Regions from separate parts of the Clostridium sp. DJ247 genome, predicted to be linked through region 2. Evidence: a T-box and tRNA genes for the amino acid it is inferred to sense, from the RefSeq annotation. Region 2 holds a T-box; the other holds one or more tRNA genes.
The links. The T-box of region 2 lies ahead of thrS (threonine--tRNA ligase). A T-box ahead of a tRNA ligase gene usually reads a tRNA of that ligase, here a tRNA-Thr.
Positions count from the first base shown of each region.

Region 1: it has a tRNA-Thr gene. The T-box ahead of thrS (threonine--tRNA ligase) is inferred to sense a tRNA for this amino acid. The anticodon was not compared.

Region 1 is NZ_JABAIW010000055.1:11,500-17,875, reverse strand. Features, by position in the region: gene HGI79_RS18295 (DHH family phosphoesterase) at 1-940, shown strand, start outside; gene rplI (50S ribosomal protein L9) at 940-1,383, shown strand; gene lonC (Lon family ATP-dependent protease) at 1,441-3,297, shown strand; gene HGI79_RS18280 (replicative DNA helicase) at 3,317-4,651, shown strand; tRNA gene HGI79_RS18275 (tRNA-Thr) at 5,024-5,099, shown strand; gene HGI79_RS18270 (methyl-accepting chemotaxis protein) at 5,624-6,376, shown strand, end outside.
Region 2 is NZ_JABAIW010000015.1:66,981-73,356, reverse strand. Features, by position in the region: gene ytxC (putative sporulation protein YtxC) at 6-905, shown strand; T-box leader at 1,048-1,308, shown strand; T-box leader at 1,349-1,609, shown strand; gene thrS (threonine--tRNA ligase) at 1,683-3,599, shown strand; ribosomal protein L20 leader region at 3,641-3,751, shown strand; gene infC (translation initiation factor IF-3) at 3,785-4,306, shown strand; gene rpmI (50S ribosomal protein L35) at 4,326-4,523, shown strand; gene rplT (50S ribosomal protein L20) at 4,554-4,913, shown strand; gene HGI79_RS08185 (TrkH family potassium uptake protein) at 5,087-6,376, shown strand, end outside.

The sequences.
Region 1 (6,376 bases), on a different contig from region 2:
TGTATATATAATGGGTCATGTAAATCCTGATATAGATTGCCTTGGAGCTGCAATTGGACTCTATAGGGCATCAAATCTTTTGGAAAAACAATGCTATATAGTGTTGGATAAAGTCAATAACAGTATAAAACCTATTATGGAAAAAATAAAGAATGAAGTTGAATATGAGAATGCATTTGTTAACAGTAAGGAATGTATTGAACAAATAGATAAAAATAGTCTTTTAATTCTTGTAGATGTTCATAGTAGAGGATATGTGCAAAACTTGAATTTAGTAGAAAGTTTTAATAAGATAGTTATAGTTGATCATCATAGAAAATCTACAGATTTCATTGAAGGAGCTCTTTTAAGCTATGTTGAGCCATATGCTTCTTCTACATCTGAATTGGTTACTGAAATGATTCAGTATATGGTAGAAAAACCTACAATGAAACCTATAGAAGCAGAGGCTCTTTTGGCAGGAATTTGTGTGGATACAAAAAACTTTTATTTTAAAACTGGTGTAAGAACCTTTGAAGCTGCTTCATTTTTAAGAAGACTTGGAGCAGATACAATAGATGTAAAAAGATTATTTGCAGATAATCTAGAAACTTATTTAAAAAGAGCTGAAATTATAAAGTCAGTAACAATATTTAATAATGTAGCTATAGCTATATGTCCTGAAGAAATAGAAGATACTGTATTAGCTGCACAGGCAGCGGATGAGCTGCTAAATATTACAGGTATTCAAGCATCTTTTGTTTTTGTTAAAATAAAAGATGAGATATTCATTAGTGGAAGATCACTTGGTGATGTAAATGTACAGTTAATACTCGAATCCTTAGGAGGAGGAGGACATATGACTATGGCAGGAGCAAAGTTAAAGCTAGTTACTATTGATGTGGCTTTAGAAAAACTTAAAGATGCCATAGGCAAATACATTAGGGAAGGTGAAGAGTAATGAAAGTTATATTAGTAAAGGATGTTAAATCACTAGGAAAGAAGGGAGATGTAGTAAATACATCTGATGGTTATGCAAGAAATTATCTTTTCCCAAGAGGCCTTGCACAGGAAGCTACAGATTCAAATCTTCATGTATTAAATAATAAAAAGGAAGCAGAAAGAAGACAAAAGCTTTCAGAGATAGAAGCAGCTCAAAAGCTTGCTGAAAATTTAAAAGGAAAAGAAATAAATCTTACTGTTAAATCAGGGGAAAACGGCAGACTATTTGGTTCTATAACAGGCAAAGATATTGCAGATGAATTAAATAAAAAATTTAAAATTAATGTAGATAAGAAAAAAGTTGTTGTGGATACCATAAGACAGGTTGGAACCTATGATGTAGAAGTTAAATTATATCCTGAAATTTCCACAAAAATCAAGGTGGTTATTACAGAAAAATAAGGGGGAAAATGTGTGAAATCACAATTCGTTAATGGTTTAGATGAAGAATTAGTTAACATGATTCCTATAGATACCCAAGTTAACGTATTATACGAACTATTAAATAAGGTAATTGACGAAGGAACTGTAAGAGCTAGAATAGTAAAATATAAATTAGGTAGTTATGTTAAAGATAAAGATGTCTTTAAGAGAATATATGCTTTAAACAAAATTGCTAGTGATGGAAAAGGCCTAAAAGAAATACCTAATGAGTCAAATATGTATGAAGCACTTGAAGATACTAATAATTGGCTTGGAGAAGCTCTAGCTAAGAGATATGTTAGAAAAAGCATAGAAGATGAAATGGAAAAAAATCTTAATGAAAAACAAGATAAGTATATGGATGAAATTAGGTTAAGCATAATTAAAAAACAAAAAGGACCAGAGAATGCTAAAACCTTAAAGAAATATGCTCAGCTTGAAGTGTTAGATGCTAAAAAACTAAGTAAGAACATACAAAGCCTACTTAGACCAGAGGTATTTGATGAAATTATCGGACAAGAAAGGGCTATAAAATCTATTTTATCTAAAATAGCATCTCCATATCCACAACATATTATCTTATATGGTCCACCGGGAGTAGGAAAAACAACAGCAGCTAGGCTTGCGTTAGAAGAAGTAAAAAGACTAAAGTATACTCCATTTGATAAAGATGCTAAGTTTGTTGAGGTAGATGGAACAACTTTAAGATGGGATCCAAGAGAAATAGCTAATCCTCTTCTAGGATCTGTACATGATCCTATATATCAAGGTACTAAAAGAGATTTGGCTGAAACTGGCGTTCCTGAACCAAAATTAGGACTAGTTACAGAAGCTCATGGTGGAGTTCTATTCATAGATGAAATTGGTGAATTGGATGAGATGCTTCAGAATAAATTATTAAAGGTGTTAGAAGATAAGAGAGTAGAGTTTTCATCATCTTACTATGATCCTGAAGATGAAAATACGCCTAAATATATAAAGTATTTATTTGAAAATGGTGCTCCTGCAGATTTTGTGCTTATTGGAGCTACGACTAGAGAACCAAGTGAGATAAATCCGGCTTTAAGATCTAGATGTACAGAGGTTTATTTTGAGCCATTAAATTCAAAAGATATACAAAATATAGTTGAAAATGCTGCAAAGAAGATCAATGTACACTTAGAAGCTGGGGCAGCTGAACTAATAAGTAGATATACAATAGAAGGAAGAAAAGCTGTTAATATGCTTGCAGATGTATACGGTTATGTATTATATAATAAAGAAGGATCTCTATTAGAGAATAAAATTAGTATATCTGTTGAAGATTTAAAACAGGTTATCTCAATAGGAAGACTTGTACCTTTTGAAGAAGTTAACATAGATTCAAAGTATGATGTTGGACATATATATGGACTAGGGGTTAGTGGTTATGTTGGGTCAAGTATAGAAATAGAAGCATCTGTCTTTGAAGCAAAAGAAAAAGGTAGAGGAACAGTGAGATTTAATGACACTGCTGGAAGTATGGCAAAGGATTCTGTATTTAATGCAGCTTCTGTTATAAGAAAGCTCACTGATAAAGATATAAGCGATTATGATATACATGTAAACATAATAGGTGGAGGTAAAATAGATGGGCCTTCTGCCGGAGCAGCTATTACGGTTTGCATTATAAGTGCACTATTAAATAAACCGTTGAGACAAGATGTTGCTATTACAGGAGAAATTTCTTTAAGGGGAAAAATAAAGCCTGTTGGAGGAATATTTGAAAAAATTTATGGTGCAAGAAGGAAGGGAATAAAACTAGTAGTTATCCCAGAAGATAACTCAAAAGAAGTACCTTCAGGACTTAATGATATTGAAGTCAAGTCAGTAAAAACTATCGAAGAACTTATGAATTTGGTGTTTGAGAGCTAGTTCTAAGGAGAGATGACACATGGATACACCTATTAGAAGTATGCCACATAGTATAGAAGCTGAACAAAGTGTATTAGGATCTATGCTTATAGATAAAACTTCCATAGCAGAGGCTATGGAAGTTTTAAAAACTGAGGATTTTTATAAAGATGCACATAAAGTTATATTTGAGGCTATATTAGATTTATTTCAGAAAGATATTGCAGTGGATATAATAACACTTACTGAAAGTCTAAAGGCTAAGGATAAGCTGGAAGCCTCAGGTGGTATAACATATATTAGTGAACTAAGTGGTTCTATAATATCTACTGCAAACATACAGTCGTACATAAAGATTGTAAAAGATAAATCAACCTTAAGAAAGCTTATTAGAGCATCAACTAAAATAATTGAAGAGAGTTATAATAGTCAAGATGATGTGCCAAGAGCAATTGATTTAGCTGAAAAGGAAATATTTAATATTGCAGATAACAGAACAGCTTCGGATTTTGAACCCATGAGTACTGTTTTAGAAAGAGGTTTTTTAGAAATAGAAAGACTCTTTAATAATAAAGGGGAAACCACAGGTGTTCCATCTGGTTTTAGAGAGCTTGATGATAAAACTTCTGGATTCCAAAAAGGTGATATGGTACTTATTGCAGCAAGACCATCTATGGGAAAAACTACTTTTGCACTTAACTTAGCAGAATTTGCTGCTTTAAGATCTGGTAAAAGTGTAGCAATATTTTCACTAGAAATGTCCAAGGAACAGTTGGCATATAAGCTTCTCTGTTCAGAGGCTCATGTTGATATGTTAAAGCTTAGAACTGGTAATCTTGAAGACAAGGATTGGGAGAATATTGCTAAGGCGTCAGGTCCTTTAGCAGCGGCAAAAATATATATAGATGATACAGCTGGTATTTCTGTTATGGAAATGAGATCTAAATGTAGAAGATTAAAAATAGAGCATGGTATAGATTTAATAGTAATTGATTACCTACAGCTTATGTCTGGAAGTAAAGGATCTGAGAGTAGGCAACAGGAAGTATCTGAGATCTCAAGATCTATAAAGGCCTTAGCCAAAGAGATGCAGTGTCCTGTTATAGCACTATCACAGCTGTCACGTGCACCAGAACAAAGAGCAGACCATAGACCTATGTTATCAGATCTTAGAGAATCTGGATCAATTGAGCAAGATGCAGACTTAGTTATGTTTTTATATAGAGATGAATATTATAATAAGGAAACTGAAGATAAAAACATAGGAGAATGTATTATAGCAAAGCAAAGAAATGGTCCAACAGGGACGGTGAAGCTGGCATGGCTTGGACAGTTTAGTAAGTTTGGTAATTTAGATGTTATACATCAAGAATAATGATGAAATTATTAAAAGTCTCTTAGGTGGTTAAATGCTACTTAAGAGGCTTTTTAAGTTATAATAAGAAATCAAAAAGTTATCATGAAAAAAGAATTAAATAAGCTGAAACATTTGGTGGATTTTAATAGTTAAATTTCATTTAGGATTATCTTTTAGATCATTATACAATGAAATGTTGGAAATTAAATACTTAATAGGTTTTAAATATAATTATTGATAATAATTTAAAGTAGTATTAAAATTAAAATATAATATGCTCCTATTGCTCAGTTGGCAGAGCAACTGATTCGTAATGAAGTACCATGAATCAGTAAGTTTTCAAGGGTTTTTTGTTACAAATAATGTAAAATTAAAAATTAATTTTTATATGCTGGAATAGCTCAGCCGGTAGAGCGACGCACTCGTAATGCGTAGGTCGTGGGTTCGATTCCCTTTTCCAGCACCAATTTTATAGTATAAAAACAAAGCTGAAAAGGTTACACTTTCAGCTTTGTTTTTTTGTACAAGTGTAAAATAAATTTAAATTTTTTATAATTATCATTAAGTATCATTAAAATTTTTCTGAAAAATAATATAGGTTTTAAATTTTAAGAAAAAAAGAGCTATAAGTTTTTTGCTTATAACTCTTATATAATTAGGAAGCTATTTTTATTTAGTAGGAATTTAAAATTTTTTTGTACAAAAAACATGCCGCAAGGCATTGAAAACAAAGGATTAGCAAATTTACGGAAAAATATTACAAGGGGTAAACTGTAACTAAGGTTAAGGTAAAAAAAAGTGGTTTCTAAGGACGCTTTGTTCTATCACATTGAAGATTATTAAGGAAAGTTAAAATAATTTATTAAAAGAAAAATAGACTTAAATCGTGAAAATTTAACTTGATTTTTCAAAATTTAACATGAAATTATACTAAAATACTACTTAAAATGATAATATTATATAATATTATATTTGAAGGGAAGAGAAACTATGAAAAGAAGTTCATTAAAATTTAAGTTGGTATCTTTTATAGTACTTTTAATAGTAGTAGTTGTTATTTTATTATCTACAATTACTGATTATATTATTAAAAAAAATTTACTAAGTTATGTGAAAAATAATAATTTATCTATAGCCAAGTCTATAGCTGATAGTTCAGAAAAATTTATAGAAAAATCCTATAGTTTAACCTGTGAACTTGCAGAAAACAGTGATATTGTAAATCTTGACGCATCCAAACAGAAAACAGTTTTAATCAATACTATAAATCGAAATCCATATTTTGATTTGATTTATCTTCAAAATGTGGATGGTAATCAGACAGCAAGATCTAGTGGAGAACTAGGAAATAGGGCAAACAGATGGTGGTTTATTGAAGAAATGAAGAAGAAAAAACCTTTCGTAACAAAATCGTATTATTCGCTAATGGGAAATACTGCAGTAGCATCAATTATATCTCCTGTATATGACAATAATAAGAATTTAATTAAGATTCTAGGTTCTGACTTAAAGTTAGACGAGCTTCAAAAACTAGTTGAAAAGTATAATAAACAAAATGATATAACTGCTTACATAATTGATGGGGATGGAAATGTACTAGCTCATACAGAAAAAAATCAAGTGCAAGAACTATATAATTACAAAACCTTGAAAAAAACAGTATTAGTTAAGGATTCACAGGGTAAAGTATTATTAGATGAAAAAGGTAACCAAAAAACAGAACAAAAGGATGTTAAGGTTCCT
Region 2 (6,376 bases):
GAATAATGCTATTGTTAACTGTGGTATACGACAATGATAGAGAAGATGTAATAAGTGGAATAAGTAATACAAGAGAGTATTTTAAAAATAAAAATGTAATTATAGGAATTTCAGAAAGCATAGAAAATAATACTCACTTCGTAAAGATTTTTTGTGATGAAACAATTAGTGAAAGACTACACAATCTATTTAACTTACATGTAGCCAATATACTGTACAGCGTAGTTATTGATGAATTTTACAAGAAAGACATGGTTAACTTTTTATCTGATACATACTTTTTTTTGAAACATGATGAAATTAGTGAAATTAAAAATGTAGTATTAGAGGTTTTAAGAGGAAAAGACGCTTTAATTGATGAAGGTTCAATATATTGTATGAATAAAAAGAATACTATTATAGATAAAATAGTTAAATGTATAAATGAAAATAAAGAAATAAATATAAATGGATTTATAACTTTTAGAATGAAAGAAATTAAGGAAGATTTAGAAAGTATAATTGACAAAGTCGTAGAGAGATACATGGTGGAAAAAGAATATAATGAATTTATTAAACTACTAAAATATTTTGTAGAAGTACAAGAAAGTAAGATTGACTTGGTAAATATAGTAGTTAACAATGATGGAACTTATTTAATACAAGATAAGGAAGGTAGAGATATATCTAAAGAATTATTTAGCGATTTAAATGATTTAAAATATAAAGATAACACAAATACAGAAGATATGCTTATCAGTGTATTAATTACTAATGCTCCTGAAAAAATAGTTATTCATTGTGTTGATAACTGCAAAAATGTAGAATTGATAGATACGGTTAAAAAAGTGTTTACTGATAGAGTGAATTTTTGTGAAGATTGCAAAACTTGTAAAAAAATAAAACATAGCATACATAAAGTATGAATATAAATATAGTGATTAATATAAATTACTAAATATATGGTCATCTACAGCATAGTATATGAACAATGATATATAAGGCATATAAGTATTAAATTTGTATATTGACATATATATATATAAATAATATAATGAAATCTATAGAAGAAAGATGATGACAAGGAAGAGTAAATAACAGGCTGCTCTAAGAGAGAAGAACCCATTGGCTGTAAAGTTCTTCGAGTAAGTATTATTGAAAACCACCTTTGAGTTGTATACTGAACTATAGTAAGTATTTCCGTTAGCCGCGTTAAGGTCTCAGAGATAACAGTAATTATATTTGTTGTGATATTAATTAAGTATTACAATATTATTATATATTAACTGTTGAATTTGGGTGGAACCACGATAACTACTCGTCCCATGTATGGGAGGGGTTTTTTGTTTTTATATTAAAATATAAAATAATAAAAATTATGACAAGGAAGAGTAAATAATAGGCTATTCTAAGAGAGAAGAACTCGTTGGCTGTAAAGTTCTTTGAGTAAGCATTATTGAAAACCACCTTTGAGTTGTATACTGAACTATAGTAAGTATTTCCGTTAGCCGCGTTAAGGTCTCAGAGATAACAGTAAATATATTTGTTGTAATATTAATTAAACATTACAATATTATTATATATTAACTGTTGAATTTGGGTGGAACCACGATAACTACTCGTCCCATATACGGGAGGGGTTTTTTGTTTTTACAAATAATTAATTTTCAATAAAGATTATATAATTATAGGAGGAGAGTACTATGTTAAAGATCACTTTAAAAGATGGAAATGTAATTGAAGTGGAAAAAGGAACAAAAGTTGTAGAAGTTGCAGCTAAACTAAGTAAATCCTTAGCTAAAAAGGCCTTAGGTGCTAAAGTAAATGGTGAAACAGTAGAACTAATGCAAGAAATTAATGATGATTGTAAGCTTGAAATATTAACTTTTGAAGATGAAGACGGAAGAAAAATATTAAGGCATACGTCATCTCACATACTAGCTCAAGCAGTAAAAAAACTATATCCAAAGGTTAAGTTAGCTATAGGACCAGCAATAGACACAGGATTTTATTATGATTTTGATGCTGATTTTTCATTTACACCAGAAATGCTTGAAAAAATAGAAGCAGAAATGAATAAGATAGTAAAAGAAGATTTAAAACTAGAAAAATTTGAGTTATCAAGAGAAGAAGCTTTAAAATTGATGGAGGAAAAAGGTGAGTCCTATAAAGTTGAATTAATAAATGACTTGCCAGAAGATGAAATTATTTCTTTCTATAAGCAAGGCGATTTTGTAGACTTATGTGCAGGTCCTCATGTACCTTCCACTGGAAAATCTAAAGCTATGAAGTTGTTATCAATAGCTGGTGCATATTGGAGAGGCGATGAAAAGAATAAAATGCTTCAAAGAATATATGGTACTTCCTTTGAAAAAAAAGCTGAGCTAGAAGAATATATTCATATGATGGAAGAAGCAAAAAGAAGAGATCATAGAAAGCTAGGTAAGGAATTAGATCTATTTAGTATCCATGAAGAAGGTCCGGGATTTCCATTCTTCCACCCAAAAGGAATGGTAGTAAGAAACACACTTCAAAACTTCTGGAGAGAAATGCATAGAAAAGCTGGATATGATGAGATAATGACACCTATTATACTAAACGAAGCATTATGGCATCAATCAGGACACTGGGACCATTATAAAGAGAATATGTATTTTACTAAAATTGATGAGGGAGACTATGCTATAAAGCCTATGAATTGTCCTGGATCAATACTTGTTTATAGAAACCAAATTCACTCATATAGGGAGCTTCCTTTAAGATATGCTGAAATGGGAGTTGTTCACAGACATGAGAAATCAGGTGCGTTACATGGTTTAATGAGAGTGAGATGTTTTACTCAAGATGATGCTCATATATTTATGGCTAGAGAAAACACAAAAGACGAAATATTGAATGTTATAAGACTTATAGATAGTTTCTACAAGGTATTTGGATTTGAATATTCTGTTGAACTTTCAACAAGACCAGAGGATTCCATGGGAAGTGATGAAGATTGGGATATAGCAACTAATGGATTAAGAGATGCATTGGAAGCTATTGGACTTAAATACAAAGTTAATGAAGGTGATGGTGCCTTCTACGGTCCTAAGATAGATTTCCACTTAAAAGATTGCATAGGAAGAACATGGCAGTGTGGAACTATACAACTTGATTTTCAATTGCCAGAAAGGTTTGATTTAAATTATATAGGTGCAGATGGAGAAAAGCACAGACCTGTTATGGTTCACAGAGTTGTGTTTGGTTCTGTAGAAAGATTTATAGGAATATTAACTGAGCATTATGCAGGGGCCTTCCCAGCTTGGCTTGCACCAGTACAGATTAAAATTATGAATATAACTGATGCGCAAATAGATTACGTAAACAAAATTGCAGGTGAACTAAAGGAAAATGATATAAGAGTAGAAATAGATGTAAGAAATGAAAAAATCGGATACAAGATTAGAGAAGCTCAACTTCAAAAGGTTCCTTATATGCTAGTTATTGGTGATAAGGAAGCAAAGGATGGAAATGTAGCTGTTAGAAGCAGAAAACAAGGTGATCTTGGAACTATGAGTTTAGAGGAATTTATTTCAAAAATTAGTGATGAAATTAGTAAAAAAATAAGTTATGTTGATTAAATAAATAGTTGACAATATATTATATAGGTGGTAAAATATCATTTGTTAAGAAGAAACAGCCGTTTCTCACCTTACAGCAAAGCTAGTAAGGTATTAGAATTTACTGTAGTATTGTATTCTAAGGACGGCTTATGCCGTCCTTTTTTATGTATATAGAAATATATATTGTTAAATCCACCTAGGAGGTGAAAATCATAAATAAAGATTTTCTTGTAAATGAGGAAATAAGAGAAAAAGAGTTAAGAGTTATTGGAGACGACGGTTCACAATTAGGGGTAATATCGTCTAGAGAAGCTCTAAGAATTGCTGAAGAAAAAGAATTAGATTTGGTTATGATATCTCCAAATGCTAATCCACCCGTATGTAAAATAATGGACTTTGGCAAGTTTATTTATGAGCAATCTAAGAAAGATAAAGAAGCTAAAAAGAAACAAAAAGTTGTTAACATAAAAGAAGTTAGACTAAGCCCTACAATTGAAGAGCATGATGTTTCCATTAAAGCAAACAATGCAAGAAAGTTTTTACTTGCAGGTGATAAGGTTAAAGTAACAGTTAGATTTAGAGGAAGAGAAGCTGATTACTCATTTACTGGTAAGAAGATACTAGATGCTTTTTTTACCAAGTTAGAAGATGTTTGTATAAAGGAAAAAGAAGCAAAACTAGAAGGAAAAAATATGACAATGGTTTTATCACCAAAGAAAGCATAGTTGAGAGGAGGAATTTATTATGCCAAAAATGAAAACTAAAAAAAGTGTAGCAAAAAGATTTAAAGTTACAGGTACAGGTAAACTTAAAAGAGCAAAAGCTTTCAAAAGCCATATATTAACAAAGAAGAGCGCAAAGACTAAGAGAAATCTTAGAAAGACAGCATACGTTTCAGAAACTCAAGAAAAAGTAATGAAGAAATTAATGCCTTATGTATAATATACTGGCGATAGAAGGAGGTTTTTTTAGATGGCAAGAGTAAAAAGAGCTGTAAACGCTCGTAAATATCATAAAAAAATATTAAAGCTTGCAAAAGGCTACTATGGTGGAAAGAGCAAGTTATTCAAGACTGCTAATGAAACAGTTATAAGAGCATTAAGAAATGCTTACGTAGGAAGAAGATTAAAGAAAAGAGATTTCAGAAAGCTTTGGATAGCAAGAATAAATGCTGCTTCAAGATTAAGTGGACTTTCATATTCAAGATTCATGAATGGAATCAAGAATGCAGGTATTGATATCAATAGAAAAATGCTTTCAGAAATAGCTATAAATGATCCAAAAGCATTCGCTGAATTAGTTGAAGTAGCTAAGAAACAATTGAACGCTTAATATAGATTTCATAAAAAATGCAGCGGCTTAGCTGCATTTTTTCTATTATGTATATTTTAAAATTAGTTCTTATAAATAATTAATTTTAAAATATACATAATATATGATAAATTAATATATTATAGATAAAATGAAACTTGATTATAAGCTACTAAAGTAGAGGAGGCTTTTAGATGCAATTAAGAGTTAACAGGTGGTTTAAAATTAATGAAATTCAAGTGTTAACATTGGGATTTGTTATAATCATCTTAATTGGGGCAGTGTTGCTTTGGCTACCTATATCCTCAAATAATGGACAATATACAAATTTTATAGATTGTATATTTATATCGACCTCAGCAACCTGCGTTACTGGTCTTGTAACCTTAGATACAGGTACTCACTGGAATAGATTTGGACAAATTGTAATCTTATTCCTTATACAAATTGGTGGTCTAGGGTTTATGTCTATATCTACTTTGTTTGCACTAATTATGGGTAGAAGGGTAACACTTAAAGAAAGGTTAGTTATACAGCAAGCACTAAATTCATCTAAATTACAGGGACTTGTAGCACTGTCTAAGTATTTGTTAATATTTACATTTTTAACAGAAGCTATAGGTGCCATACTATTATCAACACAGTTTATTCCGCAGTTTGGTTTGAAAAAAGGTATATTCTACAGTATTTTTCACTCAATATCAGCTTTTTGTAATGCTGGTATAGATATAATTGGTGGATTTAGAAGTTTAACTCCTTATCACGGAAATACCATAATAATAATGACAATAAGTATGCTTATTGTTGTTGGGGGATTAGGTTTTTTTGTTTGGCAAGAGATATATTACTTTAGACAAAGAAAGAGAATATCTTTACATTCTAAAATAGTAATTGTTTCTACAGTATTTTTAATTTTTATAGGAGCAATTTTAATGTTTTTATTCGAAATGAATAATCAGAGTACCATAGGACCTATGTCAATAAAGGATAAAGTGGTATCATCGCTATTTGCTTCTATTGTTCCAAGAACTGCGGGATTCAATTCTATTTCTACTTCAGATATGACTGGAGAGGGAAAGCTCTTAACTATTATATTTATGTTTATAGGAGGATCTCCAGGTTCAACTGCTGGTGGAATAAAGACTACTACTGCAGCGTTGCTTATTATAACAGTTATATCAGTTATAAGAGGTAGAGAGGAAACAGAAATATATGAGAGGAGAATAGGGAAAGATCTTGTATATAGGGCATTAGCTATTACTGTTATGGGAATGGGCATTGTAGTATTAGCAACATTTATATTATGTATCACTGAGGCACAAGATTCTTTAGAATATATACTCTATGAGGTAGTATCAGCTTTTGGAACTGTAGGATTAAGCCTTGGATTAACACCAAATTTAAGTACTTTAGGAAAGATAATCTTATGTTTTATCATGTATTGTGGAAGACTTGGTCCTTTAACAGTAGCTTTGGCTCTTGCA